DNA from 4 places in the Streptomyces sp. NPDC002580 genome. Region 3 is predicted to be linked to each of the others. Evidence: riboswitches for the same ligand, from Rfam matches in the RefSeq annotation. Region 3 holds a riboswitch; each other region holds the start of a gene.

Region 1 (5,451 bases), on a different contig from region 3:
AGATCTCTTCGGCGGGCCGGCCGAGCCAGTAGCCGCCCTCGCAGCCGCGCTGGCTGCGCACCAGGCCGGCTCTGCGCAGTTCGCCCACCACGGACTTGAGGAACCGGAACGGGATCTGCTGCGAGGAGGCGATGGCCTCGCAGGTGAGCGGGCGGGCCGGTTCGCGGGCGAGTTCCAGCAGGGCCCGCGTGGCGTAGTCCGCCTTCGCGGAGATATGCATGCGCACATGATGCCCGACACGGTGTCCGCCAAGACGGTTTCCACGGGTTCCCCACGAACATTGCGGGAACATTGCCGCAGGTGAAGGGCAATGGACACCTCTTGACATCCTTTTCCGGGCCGCTCTAGCGTCCCTGTCATGAGCGAGTCGTTGACCACCCCCGGCGAAGGTTTCCACCCCCATCTCCAGGACGCCGCAGGGCAGTCGGCATCACCCCTGCGCACCCGCCTGCACCACGTCCGTGCCGACGCCCTCGACGGCGGGACGGCGCAGACCGGCGGCATGCGCAGGTTCGCCGCCGTCAGCGGGGCCACCGTCGGCTCCGAGAAGCTGTGGATGGGCCAGACCCACGTCGCCCCCTCCACCTCCTCCTCCGACCACCACCACGGGGCGTCCGAGACCGCCATCTACGTGGTGAGCGGACATCCCGAGTTCGTCTTCCTCGACGACTCGGGGGCCGAGCCCGAGGAAGTACGCCTGCGCACCTCCCCCGGTGACTACATCTTCGTGCCCCCGTTCGTGCCGCACCGCGAGGAGAACCCGGACCCCGCCGAAGAGGCCGTCGTCGTCATCGCCCGCAGCACACAGGAGGCGATCGTGGTCAACCTGCCGCAGCTGTACGTGCTCCGGCCCGGGGACGGAGCCTGAAGGAACCGGCCGCCGGGTCGACGCGCACCCCGGTCGACGTGTTCTCCAGCACGCGTTCCCCTCGCCCCGATGGGCCGCCCGTCATGACCCGGAGTCGAGCGCCCCGCGCTTCCCGCACCCGCGCGGGAGCCGCGACGGCCGGTGGGTACCGTAGCGAGAAGACCGCCGTGACCGGCGAACGCACCGGACCCCGGAAGGAACCGACGAGACATGCGCGTCATCGTGGCCCGCGCCCTGACGGAGGCGTTCGGATGAACGGCACCGGGGCACACGGCGCCGAGGAACCCGTCCTGCTGCGCACCGAAGGACGCGCCGCCCACATCATCCTCAACCGGCCGAGGGCGCTGAACGCGCTGAACCACGCGATGGTGCGCCGGATCGACCGGGCGCTCGCCGCCTGGGAACACGACCCGGCCGTCGAGACCGTGGTCATCACCGGCGCCGGCGAGCGCGGGCTGTGCGCGGGCGGCGACATCCGCGTCGTCCACGACGACGCGCGCGACGGGGACGGCACCGCCTCCGCCGCCTTCTGGCGCGACGAGTACCACCTCAACGCCCGCATCGCCCGCTATCCCAAGCCGTACGTGGCCGTCATGGACGGCATCGTCATGGGCGGCGGCGTCGGTGTCTCCGCGCACGGCGGCGTCCGGGTCGTCACCGAGCGGTCGAGGATCGCCATGCCCGAGACCGGGATCGGCTTCGTCCCCGATGTCGGCGGCACCCACCTGCTCGCCCTCGCCCCGGGCGAGCTGGGCACCCACCTCGCCCTCACGGGCGCCTCGATCGGCGCGGCCGACGCCCTGCTGTGCGGCCTCGCCGACCACTACCTGCCCTCCGCGTCGCTCCGGGAGTTCGTCGCCGACCTGGCCGACAGACCCGTACGGGAGGCTCTCGCCCGCCACGCGCGGGCGGCGCCCCCGGCCGAACTGGCCGACCGGCGGGAGTGGATCGACGCCTGCTACTCCGCCGACACGGTGGAGGAGATCCTGCGACGCCTGTTCGCGGTCGGTGACCCGGCGGCCAAGGAGACCGCCGAGATCCTCCTCGGCAACTCGCCCACCGCGCTGAAGGTCACGCTGGCCGCCCTGCGCCGCGCCCGGCGGCTCGGCCGGCTGGAGCCCGTCCTGGACCAGGAGTTCCGGGTCTCCTGCGCGGCCCTGTCCGCCCCCGACCTCGTGGAGGGCGTCCGGGCCCAGATCATCGACAAGGACCGCGACCCGCACTGGTCCCCGGCCACCCTCGCCGAGGTCACCGACGCCGACGTCGAACGCTTCTTCGTCTCCTTGGGAGAGGGCGAACTCGGGCTCGCGTGACCGGCACCGCGCTGACGCGGGCGGCCGGGCGGGACGCTCGCGCCCACGGCCCCGGCCGCCCCGCGGCGGCCGGGGGCCCCTCGGAGTTCGTTCCGAACTGCCTTCAGCTGTAAGTGAGTTGTGAGGGACGCGTACCGAACTCGGCAGGCCCGACAGCCGGGTCGCCCGCCGGGGCGCGGGTGACCCACCCCGTCCCAGGAGACCCGTCACCTGGGACGAGAGGAAGATCACGGCGGACGGCGCGGTCTTGGCGGTGAACTCGCCAGGCGGTACGGTCGGTCCGATATTGATGACGTCAAGACGGAAGCCGGTGGAAATCCGGCACGGTCGCGCCACTGTGAACGGGACGCCCAGCCATGCTGGGCGCCGCGTGAGTCAGACCCGTAGGCGTCATCCTGTGCACCACCGAGATGGGACGCGAACTCCCGAGGAGGTCCTGCCATGGCGCAGACCGTCGCTCCGCCGACCGCCACCACCCCCGCCCTTCCGGCCAAGCTGCCGATCGGCGCGATCGCCCCCTGGGCGGTCTTCTTCGGCATCCTGATGCTGGTCCTGCTGTACTTCGTCGGCGCCGAACAGGGCGCCACCTCCGTCGTCTCGGGCGAGGACGTCCACGAATGGGTGCACGACGCCCGCCACCTGCTCGGTTTCCCCTGCCACTGACGCGAGGGACAGCACTCACCCATGAACTCCGCAACGGTAAGAAACCTGCTCGTGCGAGGCATGCTCGCCGGTCTCGCGGCCGGTGTACTCGCCCTGGTCGTCGCCTACTTCCTCGGTGAACCGAGCGTGGACAGCGCGATCGCCTTCGAGGAGGCCCAGGCCTCCGGGCACGAGCACGAGGTCGAACTCGTCTCCCGCAGTCTCCAGTCCACCGCCGGACTCGCGACCGGTGTCCTGCTCTACGGCATCGCCTTCGGCGGCATCGCCGCGCTCGCCTACTGCTTCGCGCTCGGCCGCGTGGGCCGCCTCGGCCCCCGCGCGACCGCGCTGCTGCTGTCGGGGACCGCACTGATCGCCGTCTACGTCGTGCCGTTCCTGAAGTACCCGGCCAACCCGCCGGCCGTCGGTGACCACGAGACCATCGGCAAGCGGACCACCCTGTACTTCCTGATGATGGTCCTCGGTGTGCTCCTGGCGATCGGCGCCACCGTCCTCGGCAAGCGCCTCGCGCCGACGGTGGGCACCTGGTACGCGACGGTCGCCGCCGTGGCGGCCTTCGTGGTCGTGATCGGCCTGGCCTACGAGTTCCTGCCCGCGATCAACGAGGTGCCAGGTGACTTCCCGGCCACCGTGCTGTGGCGGTTCCGGCTCTCCGCCCTGGCCATCCAGACGGTCCTGTGGGGCGGATTCGGCCTCGTCTTCGGCGAGTTGGCCGAACGCGTGCTGAACCCCAGGCCCGCCGCGGTCGCGGCCGGACGATCGGTCCCGGCCGCGCGCTGATCCTTCGGGACGTGCGTTTTCGGACGTGCCTCCGGTACGGAGAAGGGCTCCTCGGAATCCTCCGAGGGGCCCTTCCGCGTTTCGGTGCCCAGGCGGCCGGGTCGTGGCGGATACCGCGAGGCCTTGGGGCGACGGGCGCGGGACCGGTGGGTCATCCGCCCCCGCGTGGCTCAGGGCGCTTCGCGGCCGAACGCCTTCAGAATGCGTTCCGCGGCGAGCGTCGCCGTCAACCCGCCCTCCCGCACCTGCCGTTCGAGGTCGGGGGCGAGCGCCCGTACCGCCTGGTCGGAGTGCAGCCGGCCGAGGAGTTCGTCGCGGACCATCGTCCAGGTCCAGTCGACCTGCTGGTCACGGCGTTTGTCGGCGAGGCGGCCGGTCGAGTCGAGCAGGGTGCGGTGCTGTTCCAGACGCTCCCAGACGGTGTCCAGACCCGACGACTCCCGGGCGCTGCAACTCAGCACGGGCGGCGTCCACACCGCGTCCTTGCCGTGCATCAGCCGCAGGGCGCCCGCCAGTTCACGCGCCGCCGACTGCGCGTCGCGCTCGTGCGGGCCGTCCGCCTTGTTGACGGCGATCACGTCGGCCAGCTCCAGGACACCCTTCTTGATGCCCTGCAACTGGTCTCCGGTGCGGGCCAGCGTCAACAGCAGGAACGAGTCCACCATGTTGGCGACGGCCGTCTCGGACTGGCCGACCCCGACCGTCTCCACCAGCACCACGTCGTAGCCGGCCGCCTCCATCACCACGATCGACTCGCGGGTCGCCTTCGCCACCCCGCCGAGCGTGCCGGCGGTGGGGGAGGGGCGGATGAACGCGGCCGGATCGACGGCCAGTCGCTCCATCCGGGTCTTGTCGCCGAGGATCGAACCGCCCGTCCGGCTGGACGACGGATCGACGGCGAGCACCGCGACCCGGAACCCGAGCTGGGTCAGCATGGTGCCGAAGGCGTCGATGAACGTCGACTTGCCCACCCCCGGCACCCCGCTGATGCCGATCCGCCGCGCCTTGCCGCTGTGCGGGAGCAGCTCGGTCAGCAACTCCTGCGCCAGCGCCCGGTGCTGGGGCCGGGTGGACTCGACGAGCGTGATGGCACGGGCGACCAGCGCCCGCTTCCCGTCGAGCACACCCTTGACATAGGTGTCGAGTTCGATCACAGGTCGTGCCCGAGACCGGCAGAGAGCCGCTCGACGAGGTCGTACGCCGCGTCCGGGATCACCGTCCCGGGTGGGAACACGGCGGCCGCGCCCATCTCCAGCAGCGTCGGCACGTCCTGCGGCGGGATCACCCCGCCGACCACGACCATGATGTCCTCGCGGCCCTCCGCCGCCAGCTCCTCGCGCAGCGCGGGGACGAGGGTGAGGTGCCCGGCGGCCAGCGAGGAGACGCCCACGATGTGCACGTCCGCCTCCACGGCCTGGCGGGCGACCTCGCCCGGCGTCTGGAACAGCGGGCCGACGTCGACGTCGAAGCCGAGGTCGGCGAACGCGGTCGCGATCACCTTCTGGCCGCGGTCGTGACCGTCCTGGCCCATCTTCGCGACCAGGATGCGCGGGCGACGGCCCTCGGCCTCCTCGAACGCGTCCACCAGGGTGCGGGTGCGGTCCACGGACGGCGACTCCCCTGCCTCGTTGCGGTACACGCCGGAGATCGTACGGATCTGGCCCGCGTGGCGCCCGTACACCTTCTCCAGGGCGTCGGAGATCTCCCCGACGGTGGCCATCGCGCGGGCCGCGCGGACCGCCAGTTCCAGCAGGTTGCCCTCACCGGCGGCCGCCCGCGTCAGGTCCTCCAGCGCGTCCTGGACGGCCCGGTCGTCGCGCTCGGCCC
Region 2 (5,451 bases), on a different contig from region 3:
AGACGGCGGCGTAGTCGTCGAGGTTCACTTCCGACAGCTTGAGCGGCTGCCGCAGCTCGGCCATGGAGGCGATGGTGCGCGCGACCTTGTCGGCGCCCTCCTGCCCGCCGTTGAACTCGGGCGCCAGGCTCCCCTGGTCCACCGTCGGTACGACCCCGCCCGGCGTGGCGACGACGACGTCGTGCCCGGCCGCCTTGAAGGCCTCGTACGGTGCCGCGGCCTCCTCGGCCCAGAAGCCGGTCGGGTGGAGGGTGCCGTCGGCGAGCGTCCAGTGGTCGGCGCCGGTCAACACGAAAAGGATCTTCGACATGGTGCGTTCTCCGGGGGTGCGGGTCCTGTCGGACCTGGAAGGGATCTCGTTCGTACGCCCTGACGGTCCAGGTGCGGAACGTCGGGGCGGTGATGTCCTCGACCGTATGCGGGCCGGACATAGGTGACCAATAGGGAACCCGCTCGCAGCCATAGGCCATCCGATGGGGTGGCGGGAATATCCGTGGCCGGGGCGGTGGCCCTGCGGTCGTGATCCTTCAGGGCCCGTCCGGGCGCGGCGTGGACGCGCGCCGTTCCAGGACCCGCAGCGTCCGTTCCGCCCAGTCGATGATCGCCTGCTCGAAGGCGCGTCCCCCCAGGAGAGTGAGGTACGGGCCGACGCGATCCGTCCCGGCGAGGTACTCCTCCTCGGTGCGGCCGTCGAGGAGGCGAACGCCGATCCGGTCGTAATGGGCCAGCTTGGCGCGCGCCCATTCCAGCCGCTCGGCGACCGACGCCCGGACGGCGTCCGCGTCCCCCTCGTCCAGGGCGTACACCTTCACCATCAGCTCGTCGCGGATCGCGGTGGGCCTCGCCGGATCGGCGGTGAAGGCCGCCAGCGCGGCGAGACCCGCCGCCGTCAGGGAGAACACCCGCTTGTTGGGCCGGCGCTCCTGCTGCACGAGCCTGGCCTCGATGAGCCCGTCGGACTCCATCCGGTCGAGTTCCCGGTACAACTGCTGGGGGGTCGCCATCCAGAAGTTGGCCACCGAGGCGTCGAACCCCTTGGCCAGGTCGTAGCCCGACGCCTCACCCTCCAGGAGCGCGGCCAGAACCGCGTTGCGCAATGCCATCCCGTCAGGCTAGACGGCACTCACCCATCCGACTAATCTGATCCGCACCTAATCAATTAGTTGAGTATGAGAGGCGGGTTCGATGAACTCCTTCCGCAAGGCCGTGGAGGCCGGTGACCTCGGCGCGGTCGAGGAGCTGCTGGCCGACGGTGTCGTGTTCACCAGTCCCGTCGCCTTCAAGCCGTATCCGGGCAAGGCGATGACCGCGGCCATCCTGCGCGGTGTCTGGCGCGTCTTCAGCGACTTCCGCTACGTCCGCGAGATCGCCGGAGCCGACGGCCGTGACCACGCGTTGGTCTTCACCGCCAAGGTGGGGGACAAGGAGATCAACGGCTGTGACTTCCTGCACTTCGACGAGGACGGGCTGATCGACGAATTCACCGTGATGGTGCGGCCGTTGTCGGCCGCGCAGGCGCTCTCCGAAGCCATGGGAGCGCAGTTCGAGCAGATCTCCCGGGAGGCGGCCGGGGCGTGAGGTCCCCGCGCCGCGCGGTTTGAACCGACTCCTTCCGGCTACCCGCCCGTTGTGACGACGACTTCCGAGCAAGAGCTCTTCCGGTTCCTGGAGGACCGGTTCGCCTGCGCCCAGGCCTGCGCCGATTGTGCCCTGGCCTGTGCGCTGCGGGTCGGCCTCATGGGTTCCGAGGGGCCCGAGGAGCAGGATCTCGCCCGGCGCAAGGGCATCCAGTGCGCGGAGGTGTGCGAGGCGACCTGTCACGTGCTGTCCGGGCAGCCGGGGCAGAACGAGTCGCGTATCCGCACCCAGTTGGAATGGTGCCGTGACGTCTGCCTGGAGTGCGCGGACGTCTTCGACGGGCAGCCCGGCGCGGAGGCGAGCGCCAAGACCAGCCGCGCGTGCGCCCAGGCGTGCGCGGACTTCATCGCCACGCTGAGGTGAGGGCGCCGGCCTACCCGGTCGCGCCCGACCGGGCCCTGGCCACCCACGTCCGCGGGCCGATGGGCCGAACGGCCCCTATCCGAGAGGGCGTCCGGCCCGCACGTTCCAGCGCCCCGAGCGCCCGCTGAACTCGGTCATGGTGAGCGGCGGCACGTCGACGCGCCAGAACGCCGAGTCGGGAGCCCCCAACACCCGTACCGTCAGGGCCCGTACGATCTCGGGTTCCACCACCGCGACGGTTCTGCCGTCGAACTCGGCCGCCGAGTCCAGGTGTTCGGTGACCCGGTCGCAGAACGCCCGCACCGACTCCCCGTCGTGCGGCGCCGACGAGGGATCCGCGAGCCAGCGCGCCACCGCCTCCGGCTCCTTCGCGCTCACCTCGGCCAGGGTCGCCCCGTGCCAGCGGCCCACGTCCAGACCGGCCAACTCCGGTGCGTCGACACCGCCGTCGAGCCCGAGCGCCTCCGCGGTCTGCCGGCACCGCGCGGTGGGGGAGACCCGCAGTCGGGCTCCGGCCGGCACGGCACCCGCCTCGGCCGCCGCCCGGGCGGTCCGCAGCCCGGCGGCGTCGACCGGACTCCCGGCGTCGAAGCGGGCCTCGCGCAGCGCCTCGCTGATCGCCGCGGAGATCAAGAACACTCGGCTCGTCATGCCGTCACTCTGCTACGCGCCGACCCGTTCGCCAAAGCCGGGCCGCGGTCCGGCAGGGCGGTCCCCGCGCGTCTCCGGCGCGCGGGGCTCACACGGCGCGGGCCGTGCGCGCCCTTTTCCGGGAACACGCTTCGCGGTACGGTCGCGTGGATATTGACGACGGTTCGGCGGAAGTCCGGTGGGAATCCGGCACGGTCGCGCCACTGTGAGCCCGGTACACGCCGCTCCGGCCAGGAGCGGTGAAGGCGGGCCGAGTCAGACCCGTGGCTGTCGTCCTGTGCACCACCGAGACGGGACGCGAGTTCCCCAGGAGGTTCCGCCCATGGCACAGTCCGTCGTCCAGCCGACCGTCACCCCCACTGCCGTACCCGCCAAGCTGCCGATCGGCGCGATCGCCCCCTGGGCGTTCTTCTTCGGCGTCCTGATGCTGGTCCTGCTCTACTTCGTCGGCGCCGAACAGGGCGCCACCTCCCTCGTGTCCGGCGAGAACGTCCACGAGTGGGTCCACGACGCACGCCACCTGCTCGGGTTCCCCTGCCACTGACGGCGGGAGACCGACGAGCCGAGAGATCACGCGACGACCGGCGGCCGACGGCCGCACGGGCGGCCGTCGCGACGGGGCGGAGCCGGGTTCGACCGGGCTCCGCCCCACCGCTTTGCCCCGTCGCACCCACCGCCGCGCCCCGAATCTGTCTCCCATGTCATCGGCATTCCCAATTTCTGCAACACGTTCTACGGTGTGCGCCGTCAGGTCGGCTCGGAGGGGCAGGAGGCGCCGTGCATCTCGAATACACGCCGGAGCAGCAGCGGTTGCGGACCGAACTGCGGCTCTACTTCGCCGAGTTGGTACCGGGCAACGCCTATGCGCGATACGGCGACCCGGCGGCGCAGAAGCGGTTCTACCGCGAGACGATCCGACGCCTGGGCGCGGACGGCTGGCTCGGGGTCGGCTGGCCCGAGGAGTACGGCGGCCGGGGCCTGAGCCCGATGGAGCAGTTCATCTTCTTCGACGAGGCGGCCCAGGCCGGGGTGCCGTTGCCCCTGATGGCGCTCAACACCGTCGGGCCGACCATCATGCGGTTCGGCACGGAGGAGCAGAAGTCGTACTTCCTGCCGAAGGTCCTCTCCGGTGAGATCGACTTCGCCATCGGCTACAGCGAGCCCGACGCCGGCACGGACCTCGCCGCTCTCAAGACCAAGGCCGTACGGGAAGGCGACACGGAGACCGGCCACTACACGGTGAACGGCCAGAAGATCTGGACGACGAACGGTGACACGGCCGACTGGGTGTGGCTCGCCGTCCGTACCGATCCGGACGCCCCGCCGCACAAGGGCATCACCATGCTGCTCGTGCCGACCTCCGACCCCGGCTACTCGTGCACGATCATCAACACCCTCGCCTCGCACGACACCACCGCGAGCTACTACGAGAACATCCGCGTCCCCGCCGCGCGCCGGGTGGGCGAGGAGAACAAGGGCTGGCGGCTGATCACCAACCAGCTCAACCACGAACGCGTCACCCTCGCGGCACACGGCACCATGGCCATCCGTGCCCTGCACGACGTCCAGCGCTGGGCGATGGAGACCAAACTCGCCGACGGCCGCCGCGTCGTCGACCTCCCGTGGGTGCGCCGCCTCCTGGCCCGCACGCACACCAGGCTCGACGCGATGAAACTCCTCAACTGGCGGATGGTGAACGCCGTCCAGGAGGGCACGCTCACCCCGCAGGACGCCTCCGCCGTCAAGGTGTACGGCTCGGAGGCGCGCCGGGACGCGTACGCCTGGCTGATGGAGATCGTCGCGGCCCCCGGCGTCCTCAAGGAGGGCTCCTCCGGAGCGGTCCTGAACGGCGAACTCGAACGGGGCTACCGGTCGGCGGTGATCTTCACCTTCGGCGGCGGCAACAACGAGATCCAGCGGGAGATCATCTCGTGGATCGGGCTGGGGATGCCGCGGGTGCGGCGGTAGTTGTGTGTGACGAAGCTTTTTAGTTGGCACAAAAGCGGGATAGTTGGCACCGAACCTCCGACGCGGACCGAAGGGTAGCGGGCCTGGCTTGCGGACTGAGCCTTTCCAACCTGCCTATGATGCCCGCGTGTTGGACGGTTCAGCGAAGCGGCGAAGCTCCTGGTAGACGGGTTCTCGACCAAGATCACCCGTACCGCCAGGAGCGCGTGCTTGTTCACCCGTCGTCGATCGACCTGTCCAGTCGCACTCTGCGGCACCTGACCGGGCAGCTCGCAGGCCGCCGCAGGGAGATCGGTACCCGGTGGCGGCGGCCGGCGGCCGGGCGTCAGGCCCCGCTCGCCCTGGCCCACCTGCGGTGCGGTGACACCTGTGTCCGGTTCGCTGCCGGGTTCAGCGTCGGGATCGCGACGGTCTACCGCTGCATACGCGAGGCCGTCGAGGTTCTGACCACACCGGCTCCCACCCTGGCCGAGGCGATGACGACGGCCCGGACGAAGGCGTTTGTGATCCTGGACGGCACGCCGCCGCCGATCGGCCGGATCGCCGCCGACACCCCGTAGCACTCCGGGAAACACAAACGCCACGGCATGAACGTGCAGGTCCTCGCCGATCCGTTCGGACGTCTGCCGTGGGCCTCAGCAGCGCTGCCCGGCTCGACTCACGATCTGACGGCCGCCCGGCACCACGGGATCATCGACGCGCTCACCACCGCGGAGCTGAAGTGCTGGGCGGACAAGGCGTATCAGGGGGCCGGTGGTCCCATCCGAGTCCTGTTCCGGGGCCGTCGCCTCAAGCGATGGAAGCGGCGCCACAACACAACCCACGCCAAGA
Region 3 (5,451 bases):
CGGCGATCTACGCGGCGGGCGCGGCCGGCTTCTTCGCCGTGCCGTACACGATCCTGGTCTACCCGCTGATCTTCACGTTCCTGCCCCGCCTGTGGTCGGTCTCCCACAAGCACGGCTACGTGACGACCTCGGACTTCGTACGCGGCCGCCACGGTTCCAAGAGCCTTTCCCTGGCCGTGGCCGTCACCGGCATCCTGGCCACCATGCCGTACATCGCGCTCCAACTGGTCGGCATCCAGGCCGTCCTCGACGTGATGGGCGTGGGCGGCGGCGAGAGCACCAACTGGTTCGTCAAGGACCTGCCCCTCCTCATCGCCTTCGGCGTGCTGGCCGCGTACACCTACTCCTCGGGCCTGCGGGCGCCCGCCCTGATCGCGTTCGTGAAGGACACCCTGATCTACATCGTGATCGCGGTGGCCATCATCTACATCCCGATCAAGCTGGGCGGCTTCGACGAGATCTTCAAGGCGGCGAGCGACAAGTACACGGCCGCGGGCGCGGGCGGGCTCGTCCCCGCCGAGGCGGGCCAGTGGACGTACGCCACCCTCGCGCTCGGCTCGGCGCTGGCGCTGTTCATGTATCCGCACTCGATCACCGCGACGCTGTCCAGCCGCAGCCGCGAGGTGATCCGCCGCAACACCACGATCCTGCCGCTGTACTCGCTGATGCTGGGGCTGCTCGCCCTGCTCGGGTTCATGGCGATCGCGGCCGGCGTGAAGGTGCAGAACGGCCAGCTCGCCATCCCCCAGCTCTTCGAGAACATGTTCCCGGACTGGTTCGCGGGCGTGGCCTTCGCGGCCATCGGCATCGGGGCGCTCGTCCCGGCGGCCATCATGTCGATCGCGGCCGCGAACCTCTTCACCCGCAACATCTACAAGGACTTCATCAAGCCGGACGCGACCCCCCGGCAGGAGACCCAGGTCTCCAAGCTGGTCTCGCTCCTGGTGAAGGTGGGCGCGCTGGTCTTCGTCCTCACCATGGACAAGACCGTCGCGATCAACTTCCAGCTGCTCGGCGGCATCTGGATCCTGCAGACCTTCCCGGCGCTGGTCGGCGGGCTGTTCACCCGCTGGTTCCACCGCTGGGCGCTGCTGGGCGGCTGGGCCGTCGGCATGCTCTACGGCACGATCGCCGCCTACGGGGTGGCCTCGCCGACCCAGAAGCACTTCGGGGGCAGTTCGAAGGAGATCCCCGGCATCGGGGAGATCGGCTACCTCGGCCTGACGGCGTTCGTCCTGAACGTGGCCGTGGCCGTCGTCCTCACCTTCGCCCTGCGGGCGTTCAACGCCCCCGAGGGCGTCGACGAGACCTCTCCCGAGGACTACACGGCCGACGCGGGGGACCCCGGAGTCGCGACGGAGCTCCCGCCCGCCACCGCGGCGGAGGCGAGCCACTGACCGGCGGCCGTCGGTGACCGGCAACCGGACACGGTGACGGCCACGGGTCCTGAACGGCATCACAGCGGCGTACGACGGGCCGCCGGACGGGGATCCGGCGGCCCGTCGCCGTGCCGGGCGGGCCTGCGTGCGGGCGGGCGGACCAGCCGGCGTGGACATCGCCCTCGGGCCCGCGTAGCCCGAGGAGCACCCGGCGGCGGGCGGGATCACGGCACGAGTCCGTCCCGCCGGGGGCGCCCCGCGCGGCGCCGTCGCGGCCGGGGCGAGGCGGCCCCGCCCGTCCCGGAGCGCGCCCGTGCCCCCTTTTCCCGGGTTCGACGACATCCGCCGCTCACCTACGAGTTGACGATCCGGCACGCTCCGTAACGCCCCTCGACGTCGACCTGACACAACATGTGGGGGTACTCCCGGAGCCCGGCACAAGATGTATGCTCATGGTCGCTGTCGCCGCAGGGGAATCCGGTGCAAATCCGGAACTGTCCCGCAACGGTGTACTTGTGTGCTTCCGCGTTCCCGCGCGTCCGCACCCGTGTCAGTCCGAGGACCTGCCGACAGCGCGCCCCGGCCGTCCGGCCCGGGTGCCGACGACGTCCGGGCCTCGCGGAATGGGCCGGTGGACGCGGTGCGCTGCCGCCCAGGAGCGCTCCCGTGTGCCCCGTGCCTCCCCGCCAGGCCCCGTGCCGAGCGAGGGAGAGCCCCACGTGACCATCGCGCCAGCCGATCCGGCTTCAGTGACCGCGCAGCAGGCCCCGGTGGAGACCGACGGTCCCGGAGTCACGCTGCTGCGGACCCTGACGGATCTCACCGCCGACCTCCCCGACGCCGACCCGGGCCGGGTCGCCGCCGCGGCGCTGCGCGGCCGGTCCGCCCGCGCCGACGAGGCCGAGCTGCGCGAACTGGCCACCGAGGCGGCCGCGGGTCTCATCTCCGAGGACCCCGCCTACTCCCGGCTGGCCGCCCGGCTCCTCACCGTCAGCATCGCCGTGGAGGCCGCCTCCCAGGGCGTCACGACCTTCTCCGAGTCGGTCGCCGTCGGCCACCGCGAGGGCCTGATCGCCGACCGCACGGCCGAGTTCGTCCGGCTGCACACGGCCCGCCTCGACGCGCTGATCGCCGCCTCCTCGGCCGAGGCCGCCGACGACCGCTTCGGCTACTTCGGGCTGCGCACGCTGCACAGCCGCTACCTGCTCCGGCACCCGATCACCCGTCAGGTCGTCGAGACACCCCAGCACTTCATGCTCCGGGTGGCGTGCGGCCTCGCCGAGGACGACACGGCCCGCTCCGTGGACGAGGTCGGCGCGCTCTACCGGCTCATGAGCCGCCTCGACTACCTCCCCTCCTCCCCCACGCTCTTCAACTCCGGTACGCGGCACCCGCAGATGTCGTCCTGCTACCTCCTCGACTCCCCGCTCGACGAGCTGGACTCCATCTACGACCGCTACCACCAGGTGGCGCGCCTGTCGAAGCACGCGGGCGGCATCGGCCTGTCGTACTCCCGCATCCGCAGCCGCGGTTCGCTGATCCGGGGCACCAACGGGCACTCCAACGGCATCGTCCCGTTCCTGAAGACGCTCGACGCCTCGGTGGCCGCGGTGAACCAGGGCGGCCGGCGCAAGGGCGCCGCCGCGGTCTACCTGGAGACCTGGCACTCCGACATCGAGGAGTTCCTGGAACTGCGCGACAACACCGGTGAGGACGCCCGGCGCACGCACAACCTGAACCTCGCGCACTGGATCCCGGACGAGTTCATGCGCCGGGTGAACGAGGACGGCGCCTGGTCCCTGTTCTCCCCCTCCGACGTGCCCGAGCTGGTCGACCTGTGGGGCGACGCGTTCGACGCGGCCTACCGCAAGGCCGAGGAGGCGGGCCTCGCCAGGAAGACCATCCCGGCCCGCGACCTCTACGGCCGCATGATGCGCACCCTCGCGCAGACCGGCAACGGCTGGATGACCTTCAAGGACGCCGCCAACCGCACCGCCAACCAGACGGCGGAGCCGGGCCACACCGTCCACTCCTCGAACCTGTGCACCGAGATCCTGGAGGTCACGGACGACGGGGAGACGGCGGTCTGCAACCTGGGCTCGGTCAACCTCGGCGCGTTCGTCGTCGGCGACGACATCGACTGGGAGCGGCTCGACGAGACCGTGCGCACCGCGGTCACCTTCCTCGACCGCGTGGTGGACATCAACTTCTACCCGACCGAGCAGGCGGGCCGCTCCAACGCCAGGTGGCGTCCGGTGGGCCTCGGCGCGATGGGTCTCCAGGACGTCTTCTTCAAGCTGCGGCTGCCGTTCAACTCGCCCGCGGCCCGCGCCCTGTCCACCCGGATCGCCGAGCGCATCATGCTCGCCGCGTACGAGGCCTCCGCGGACCTCGCCGAGCGCAACGGCCCGCTCCCCGCCTGGGAGAAGACCCGTACCGCCCGCGGTGTGCTGCACCCGGACCACTTCGAGGTCGAGCTGAACTGGCCGGAGCGGTGGGCCGCCCTGCGCGAGCGGATCGCCGCGGTCGGCATGCGCAACTCGCTGCTCCTCGCGATCGCGCCCACCGCCACCATCGCGTCGATCGCGGGCGTGTACGAGTGCATCGAGCCGCAGGTCTCGAACCTGTTCAAGCGCGAGACGCTCTCCGGCGAGTTCCTCCAGGTCAACTCCTACCTGGTGGACGAGCTGAAGAAGCTCGGCGTGTGGGACGCGCAGACCCGTGAGGCGCTGCGCGAGTCCAGCGGTTCGGTGCAGGGCTTCACCTGGGTCCCGCAGGACGTCCGCGACCTGTACCGCACGGCGTGGGAGATCCCGCAGCGCGGCCTGATCGACATGGCCGCCGCCCGGACACCGTTCCTGGACCAGGCCCAGTCGCTGAACCTGTTCCTGGAGACGCCGACCATCGGCAAGCTCTCCTCGATGTACTCGTACGCCTGGAAGTCGGGCCTGAAGACGACGTACTACCTGCGCTCCCGTCCCGCGACCCGCATCGCCCGCGCCGCCCAGGCGCAGGCGCGCCCCGAGACGGCCATCCCCGTCCAGCAGGCGGCCGACCCCGACGCCGTCGCCTGCTCCCTTGAGAACCCCGAGTCCTGCGAGGCCTGCCAGTGATGAGCGACACGAACACCGAGAAGGCCGCGTCCGAGAAGAACCTCCTCGACCCGGGCTTCGAACTCACCCTGCGCCCCATGCGCTACCCGGACTTCTACGAGCGCTACCGGGACGCCATCAAGAACACCTGGACCGTCGAGGAGGTCGACCTCCACTCGGACGTCGCCGACCTCGCGAAGCTGTCGCAGGGCGAGCAGCACATGATCGGCCGGCTGGTCGCGTTCTTCGCGACGGGCGACTCGATCGTGGCCAACAACCTGGTGCTGACGCTGTACAAGCACATCAACTCCCCCGAGGCGCGGCTCTACCTGAGCCGGCAGCTGTTCGAGGAGGCCGTGCACGTCCAGTTCTATCTGACGCTGCTCGACACCTACCTGCCCGACCCCGAGGACCGCACGGCGGCCTTCGCGGCCGTCGAGAGCATCCCCTCCATCCGCGAGAAGGCCCAGTTCTGCTTCAAGTGGATGGACTCGGTGGAGAAGCTGGACCGGCTGGAGACGCAGGCCGACCGCCGCCGCTTCCTGCTGAACCTGATCTGCTTCGCCGCGTGCATCGAGGGGCTCTTCTTCTACGGGGCCTTCGCGTACGTCTACTGGTTCCGCAGCCGGGGTCTGCTGCACGGCCTGGCGACCGGCACCAACTGGGTGTTCCGCGACGAGACGATGCACATGAGCTTCGCCTTCGAGGTCGTCGACACCGTCCGCAAGGAGGAGCCCGAGCTCTTCGATGACCGGCTCCAGGAGCAGGTGACGGACATGCTGCGCGAGGCCGTCGAGGCGGAGCTGCAGTTCGGCCGTGACCTGTGCGGCGAGGGTCTGCCGGGCATGAACACCGAGTCGATGCGCCAGTACCTGGAGTGCGTCGCCGACCAGCGTCTGCAGCGGCTGGGCTTCGCCCCGGTGTACGGCTCCGAGAACCCGTTCTCCTTCATGGAGCTCCAGGGTGTCCAGGAACTGACC
Region 4 (5,451 bases), on a different contig from region 3:
AGCACGTTCTCGGCCAGTTCCGGCGTGCCGTAGGCCGCGTACGGGGCGACGCGGACCGGGCCGCCGAGCGCGGCGGCCATGTAGTGGATCAGCGGGAGTTCCGGGACGAGGGTCGAGACGGCCGTCGCGTGCGGGGCGTGGGTGTGGACGACGGCCCGGGCGCCGGTCGCCCGGTACGTCGCGAGGTGCATCGGCAGTTCGCTGGTCGGCCGCAGCGAACCGATCACCTGCCGGCCGTCCAGGCCGACGCCGACGATGTCGTCGTGGGCCAGCCGGTCGTAGGGCACGCCGGTGGGCGTGACCAGGACCGTGTCGCCGACACGGACCGAGACGTTGCCCGACGTCCCGACCACCAGTCCGTCGGTCACCGTACGGCGGGCCGTCGCGACGAGCTGGTCCCAGGCCCGCCCGACGGCGTCCCGGGCGTCCCTCGCGGCCGGCCCGTCCCCCGTGTCGCCCTCGTCCGACATCCGCGGGTCCTCCCACCTGTCCCGTGCGCCCCTGGCCGCTCGGCCATGCCGCGATCCTGCCAGGAACGCACGCCGACGCACCCCGGGCGGGCGCACCCCGGAACCCGAACACGCCTCACGGGGCCGGATGTCCCACGCGTCCCGTCCCGGGCCGCCCGGACCGGGTGCCTCGCACGCGACGGCGGAGCCCGGCACCCGGGTGGCGCACTTCGTATACAACGACGGGCCCGGCGCGCGGACGGCTGGAAACCGCCGTCGGCGGCGACACCGACTCGGACACCGGGCGAACCCGCACGACATGCGCGAACGCCTCGCCCGACCAGGGACGCGACAGGAACGCGACAGGAACGCGCCAAGGACACGACGGCGACGTGACGGGGAGATGGATCAAGGTTTTCGGCTACGGGACCCACAAAGAGACCGGTCATGTCATGTGATGTGCGTCACAGTGCCTCATCAGGTCGTCCACACCGGACACGGCCGGGCTTTTGTCGCGAATGACGCCCCGTGGCCGACCCGTCACGGCCCGGTGACACCGGCGCGTCCTCGACGCGGCACTCTCCGACCCGCCCCCGCGAGGCTTTCAGCGGCGCCACAACGGCGGCGACCTGCTATGTGACCGGAATCTCATGCGCGGAACCCCCTCCGCGCGGACGGTTCGGCCCGCGGCGGGAACCCGTACCGGAACCCGATATTCCGTATCCGTTCGAACCAGGGCATCGCCCTCCGTCACAAGCGGAACAGCGATCCACCGTTCGGGACACCATGCCGCCCGACCCAGTTCATCTTCCGTTCACCCAGGTTGCCTACGGTCCCCCTGCCACTGACGTCCAACAGAAGCCTGGGTAAATGGAACACATCACGCTCCTCCTCGGAATCGTGATCGTCACCGCTCTCGTGTTCGATTTCACGAACGGTTTCCACGACACCGCCAACGCGATGGCCACCACCATCTCGACCGGCGCCCTCAAGCCCAAGGTCGCGGTGGCCATGTCCGCCGCCCTGAACCTTGTCGGCGCCTTCCTCTCGGTGGAGGTCGCCAACACGATCTCCAAAGGCCTCGTCGACGAATCCGGCATCCGGCCAGAAGTGATCTTCGCGGCGCTCGTCGGCGCGATCCTCTGGAACCTGGTGACGTGGCTCGTCGGACTTCCGTCCAGCTCCTCGCACGCCCTCATGGGCGGCCTGGTGGGCGCCACCATCGCCTCCGCCGGTACCGGCGCGGTGCACGGGGACGTCCTGGTCGGCAAGGTGCTCCTCCCCGCCGTCGTGGCCCCGATCGTCGCCGGTCTGGCCGCGATGGTCGCCACCCGGCTGTCGTACAAGCTCAGTGGCAACACCGACACCAAGGCCAGCAAGAAGGGTTACCGCGCCGGCCAGATAGCCTCCGCGGGCCTGGTCTCGCTGGCCCACGGCACCAACGACGCGCAGAAGACGATGGGCATCATCACCCTGGCCCTGGTCGCCGGTGGCGCCGTCGCTCCCGACTCCGACCCGCCGGTCTGGGTCATCCTCTCCGCCGGTCTCGCGATCGCGCTCGGCACCTACCTGGGCGGCTGGCGCATCATCCGCACGATGGGCAAGGGCCTGACCGACCTCCAGCCGCAGCAGGGCTTCGCCGCCCAGACCAGCGCGGCCACGGTCATCCTGGCCTCCTCGCACATCGGCTTCTCGCTCTCCACCACGCACTCGGTCTCCGGTTCCGTGATGGGCGCGGGTCTCGGCCGCAAGGGCGGGGTGGTCCGCTGGTCCACCGCCACCCGGATGGCTGTCGCCTGGGTCCTCACGCTGCCCGCCGCCGCCCTGGTCGGCGCGCTCGCCGAGTGGGTCACCGGTTTCGGCGCCTGGGGCACCACGCTCGTCGCCGTCTTCCTGGTCGCTTCCAGCTTCGCGATCTGGCGCCGCTCGCGCCGCGAGGTCATCGACCACACCAACGTCAACGACGACGCGGAGCCCGCCGGTGTGGTGACCACGGCCATCGCCGCCGTCACCCCGCCCCCGGTCGGCACCCTGACCGAGGGCCTCACGGCCACCATCCCGGCCCCCGCCGAGCCCACGACGACGCCTTCGGCGCCGTCCGCCGTGGCCTGAGAACCGAAGGAAGAAACAGCATGCACATCGACTGGTCAGCCCTCGGTTCCGTCTTCGGGGTCAGCCTCGGGGTGACCGTGGCCCTCGTCGGCCTCTTCACCCTCGGCGTCGCGGGCCTCTCCAAGAAGGAGTCGGCCCAGGGCGGTTCCGCGGTCGCGGCGGCCACCGGCGCGTACGTCTGCTTCGCGGCCTGCGCCGCGGCGGTGGCGTACGGCATCTCCCTGATCATGACCAAGTAACCCGGAGCCAGAAGCCAGGAAAAAGGTTTCACCGGGCACTACCGCGCGTGGGGTGCGGGACGGATCACCGTCCCGCACCCCACGCGTATGTGGGCCTGCGCACACTGTCCCCCCGCAGGTCAACAGCCAGTTGACGGCCGTTCGCACCCCGTGGTGGACTGCCGGAGCCAAGTACGGCGGCATGAGAGGAAGCCGGTGCGAATCCGGCGCGGTCCCGCCACTGTCATCGGGGAGGAAACTCCCCGGGAGCCAGGAACTCTCACCGCCGGTCTAGTCGAACCAGGGCGTGGACACCCTGAGTGAGGACATATCGCCATGCGCGGCTGCCCGTTGCCCGTTTCGCTGAGTACGAAGGTTCCGCCCCACCCCACGGCCGGCTGACCCCGTGCGTGCCGATCGCGTCTTCGCGTACGGCGCCGCCGCCGGCCTTCTCGGCGACCTGCTGCTCGGCGATCCCCGCCGGGGGCATCCGGTCGCCGCGTTCGGGCGGGCCGCCGCATCCGTGGAGCGGACGCTGTGGCGGGACCACCGGGGCTGGGGCGCCCTGCACACGGCCGTCTGCGTGGGCGGTGCCACCGGGCTCGCCGCGCTCGCGAGCCGTTCCGTGCGCGGATCGCGCACCGCGTCCGTCGCCCTGACCGCCGCCACCACCTGGGCCGTCGTCGGAGGGACCTCCCTCGGCCGGGAGGCCCGGGCCGTCGCGGGCGCGCTCGCGGCCGGTGACCTCGAGGTGGCCCGTGAGCGGCTGCCGCATCTGTGCGGGCGCGATCCGCAGGCGCTGGACGCCGACGGTGTCGCGCGCGCGGTCGTCGAGTCCGTCGCCGAGAACACCTCCGACGCCGTGGTCGGCGCTCTGGTCTGGGGCGCCGTCGGCGGTGTGCCCGGACTCGTCGCCTTCCGCGCCGTGAACACGCTCGACGCCATGGTCGGGCACAGGTCCCCCCGCTACCGGCGCTACGGCTGGGCCTCCGCCCGGCTCGACGACGTCGCCGGCTGGCCGGGAGCCCGGCTGACCGCCGCCCTCGCCGCCGCGGCGGGAGGCGACCCACGGGGCGCCGTGCGCGCCTGGCGCGCGGACGCGCACAGACACCCGAGTCCCAACGCCGGTCCCGTGGAGGCCTCGTTCGCCGGAGCGCTCGGCGTGCGGCTCGGCGGCACCCTGTCGTACGGGGGCCGGGTCGAGCACCGGCCCGTGCTCAACACCTCGGGCCGCGCGGTCCGGGTCCAGGACATCGAGCGGGCCGTCCGGCTCTCCCGCCGCGTCGGCTGGCTCGCGCTCGGCGTGGGCGCCGCGGGACGCGTCCTGCTCACCAGGAAGGGACGAACCGCATGAGCGGCGGACTGCTGATCGCCGGGACCACCTCCGACGCGGGCAAGAGCGTCGTGACCGCCGGGATCTGCCGGTGGCTGGTGCGCCGGGGCGTGAAGGTCGCGCCCTTCAAGGCCCAGAACATGTCCCTCAACTCGTTCGTGACGCGCGAGGGCGCCGAGATCGGGCGGGCGCAGGCCATGCAGGCACAGGCCGCCCGGGTGGAGCCGACCGCGCTGATGAATCCCGTGCTGCTCAAGCCCGGCAGCGACCGGAGCAGCCAGGTCGTCCTGATGGGCCGGCCGGTGGGCGAGATGAGCGCCCGCGGGTTCTTCGGGGGGTCCGACGGCCCGGCCCCCGGGGAGCGGCTGCGCGGCGGACGCCAGGAAGCACTCCTCGGCACCGTCCTCGACTGTCTGGCCGAGTTGCGGGGCACGTATGACGCGGTGATCTGTGAAGGGGCCGGCAGCCCGGCCGAGATCAACCTGCGGCGCACCGACATCGTGAACATGGGGGTGGCACGGAACGCGCGGCTTCCCGTGCTCGTCGTCGGCGACATCGACCGGGGCGGGGTGTTCGCCTCGTTCTTCGGGACGGTCGCGCTGCTGTCCCCCGAGGACCAGGCGCTCGTCGCCGGGTTCCTCGTCAACAAGTTCCGGGGGGACGTCAGTCTGCTGGAGCCCGGGCTCGACATGCTGCACGGTCTCACCGGGCGGCGCTCCTACGGCGTCCTGCCCTTCCAGCACGGTCTCGGCATCGACGAGGAGGACGGGCTGCGGGTCTCGCTGCGCGGAGCCGTCCGCGAGTCCGCGGTCTCCTCCCCCGTCGGCGACGACATCCTGCGGGTCGCCGTCTGCGCGGTGCCGCTGATGTCGAACTTCACCGACGTGGACGCGCTGGCCGCCGAACCGGGCGTCGTGGTGCGGTTCGTGGACCGGGCCGAGGAACTGACCGACGCCGATCTGGTCATCGTTCCCGGGACCCGGGGCACGGTGAAGGCACTGAGGTGGCTGCGCGAGCGCGGCCTCGCCGACGCGATCGCGCGCCGGGCCGCCGAAGGACGCCCCGTGCTCGGGATCTGCGGGGGGTTCCAGCTCCTCGGGGAGCGCATCGAGGACGAGGTCGAGTCGCGCGCCGGCCGGGTCGAAGGGCTCGGACTCCTGCCCGTGCGCGTGCGGTTCGCGCGGGAGAAGACGCTGACGCGGCCGGTCGGCGAGGCACTCGGCGAGCACGTCGAGGGGTACGAGATCCATCACGGGGTCGCCGAGGTGACGGGCGGGGACGCCTTCCTGGACGGGTGCCGGGTCGGCGCCGTCTGGGGCACGCACTGGCACGGCTCGCT

Evidence for each region. A riboswitch is a leader RNA that binds a small molecule or an ion and turns the genes downstream of it on or off. The one in region 3 is predicted to bind cobalamin.
Region 1: linked by a shared signal. The riboswitch ahead of ACFYW7_RS25190 (CbtB-domain containing protein) and the one ahead of ACFYW7_RS22950 (ribonucleoside-diphosphate reductase subunit alpha) in region 3 are both predicted to bind cobalamin.
Region 2: linked by a shared signal. The riboswitch ahead of ACFYW7_RS26860 (CbtB-domain containing protein) and the one ahead of ACFYW7_RS22950 (ribonucleoside-diphosphate reductase subunit alpha) in region 3 are both predicted to bind cobalamin.
Region 4: linked by a shared signal. The riboswitch ahead of ACFYW7_RS06115 (cobalamin biosynthesis protein) and the one ahead of ACFYW7_RS22950 (ribonucleoside-diphosphate reductase subunit alpha) in region 3 are both predicted to bind cobalamin.

The regions. Positions count from the first base shown of each region.
Region 1 is NZ_JBIAQZ010000008.1:308,794-314,244, reverse strand. It holds gene ACFYW7_RS25205 (RrF2 family transcriptional regulator) at 1-220, opposite strand, end outside; gene ACFYW7_RS25200 (cupin domain-containing protein) at 359-868, shown strand; gene ACFYW7_RS25195 (enoyl-CoA hydratase/isomerase family protein) at 1,120-2,181, shown strand; cobalamin riboswitch at 2,437-2,582, shown strand; gene ACFYW7_RS25190 (CbtB-domain containing protein) at 2,623-2,844, shown strand; gene ACFYW7_RS25185 (CbtA family protein) at 2,866-3,624, shown strand; gene meaB (methylmalonyl Co-A mutase-associated GTPase MeaB) at 3,795-4,778, opposite strand; gene scpA (methylmalonyl-CoA mutase) at 4,775-5,451, opposite strand, start outside.
Region 2 is NZ_JBIAQZ010000009.1:176,892-182,342, forward strand. It holds gene ACFYW7_RS26835 (type 1 glutamine amidotransferase domain-containing protein) at 1-310, opposite strand, end outside; gene ACFYW7_RS26840 (PadR family transcriptional regulator) at 528-1,103, opposite strand; gene ACFYW7_RS26845 (nuclear transport factor 2 family protein) at 1,186-1,578, shown strand; gene ACFYW7_RS26850 (ferredoxin) at 1,630-2,001, shown strand; gene ACFYW7_RS26855 (histidine phosphatase family protein) at 2,077-2,652, opposite strand; cobalamin riboswitch at 2,776-2,938, shown strand; gene ACFYW7_RS26860 (CbtB-domain containing protein) at 2,975-3,196, shown strand; gene ACFYW7_RS26865 (acyl-CoA dehydrogenase family protein) at 3,430-4,620, shown strand; partial or broken gene ACFYW7_RS26870 (transposase family protein) at 4,827-5,451, shown strand, end outside.
Region 3 is NZ_JBIAQZ010000007.1:306,878-312,328, reverse strand. It holds gene mctP (monocarboxylate uptake permease MctP) at 1-1,397, shown strand, start outside; cobalamin riboswitch at 1,816-1,965, shown strand; gene ACFYW7_RS22950 (ribonucleoside-diphosphate reductase subunit alpha) at 2,099-4,492, shown strand; gene ACFYW7_RS22945 (ribonucleotide-diphosphate reductase subunit beta) at 4,492-5,451, shown strand, end outside.
Region 4 is NZ_JBIAQZ010000001.1:1,418,832-1,424,282, reverse strand. It holds gene ACFYW7_RS06130 (class II aldolase/adducin family protein) at 1-470, opposite strand, end outside; gene ACFYW7_RS06125 (anion permease) at 1,320-2,561, shown strand; gene ACFYW7_RS06120 (hypothetical protein) at 2,582-2,800, shown strand; cobalamin riboswitch at 2,937-3,080, shown strand; gene ACFYW7_RS06115 (cobalamin biosynthesis protein) at 3,186-4,133, shown strand; gene ACFYW7_RS06110 (cobyric acid synthase) at 4,130-5,451, shown strand, end outside.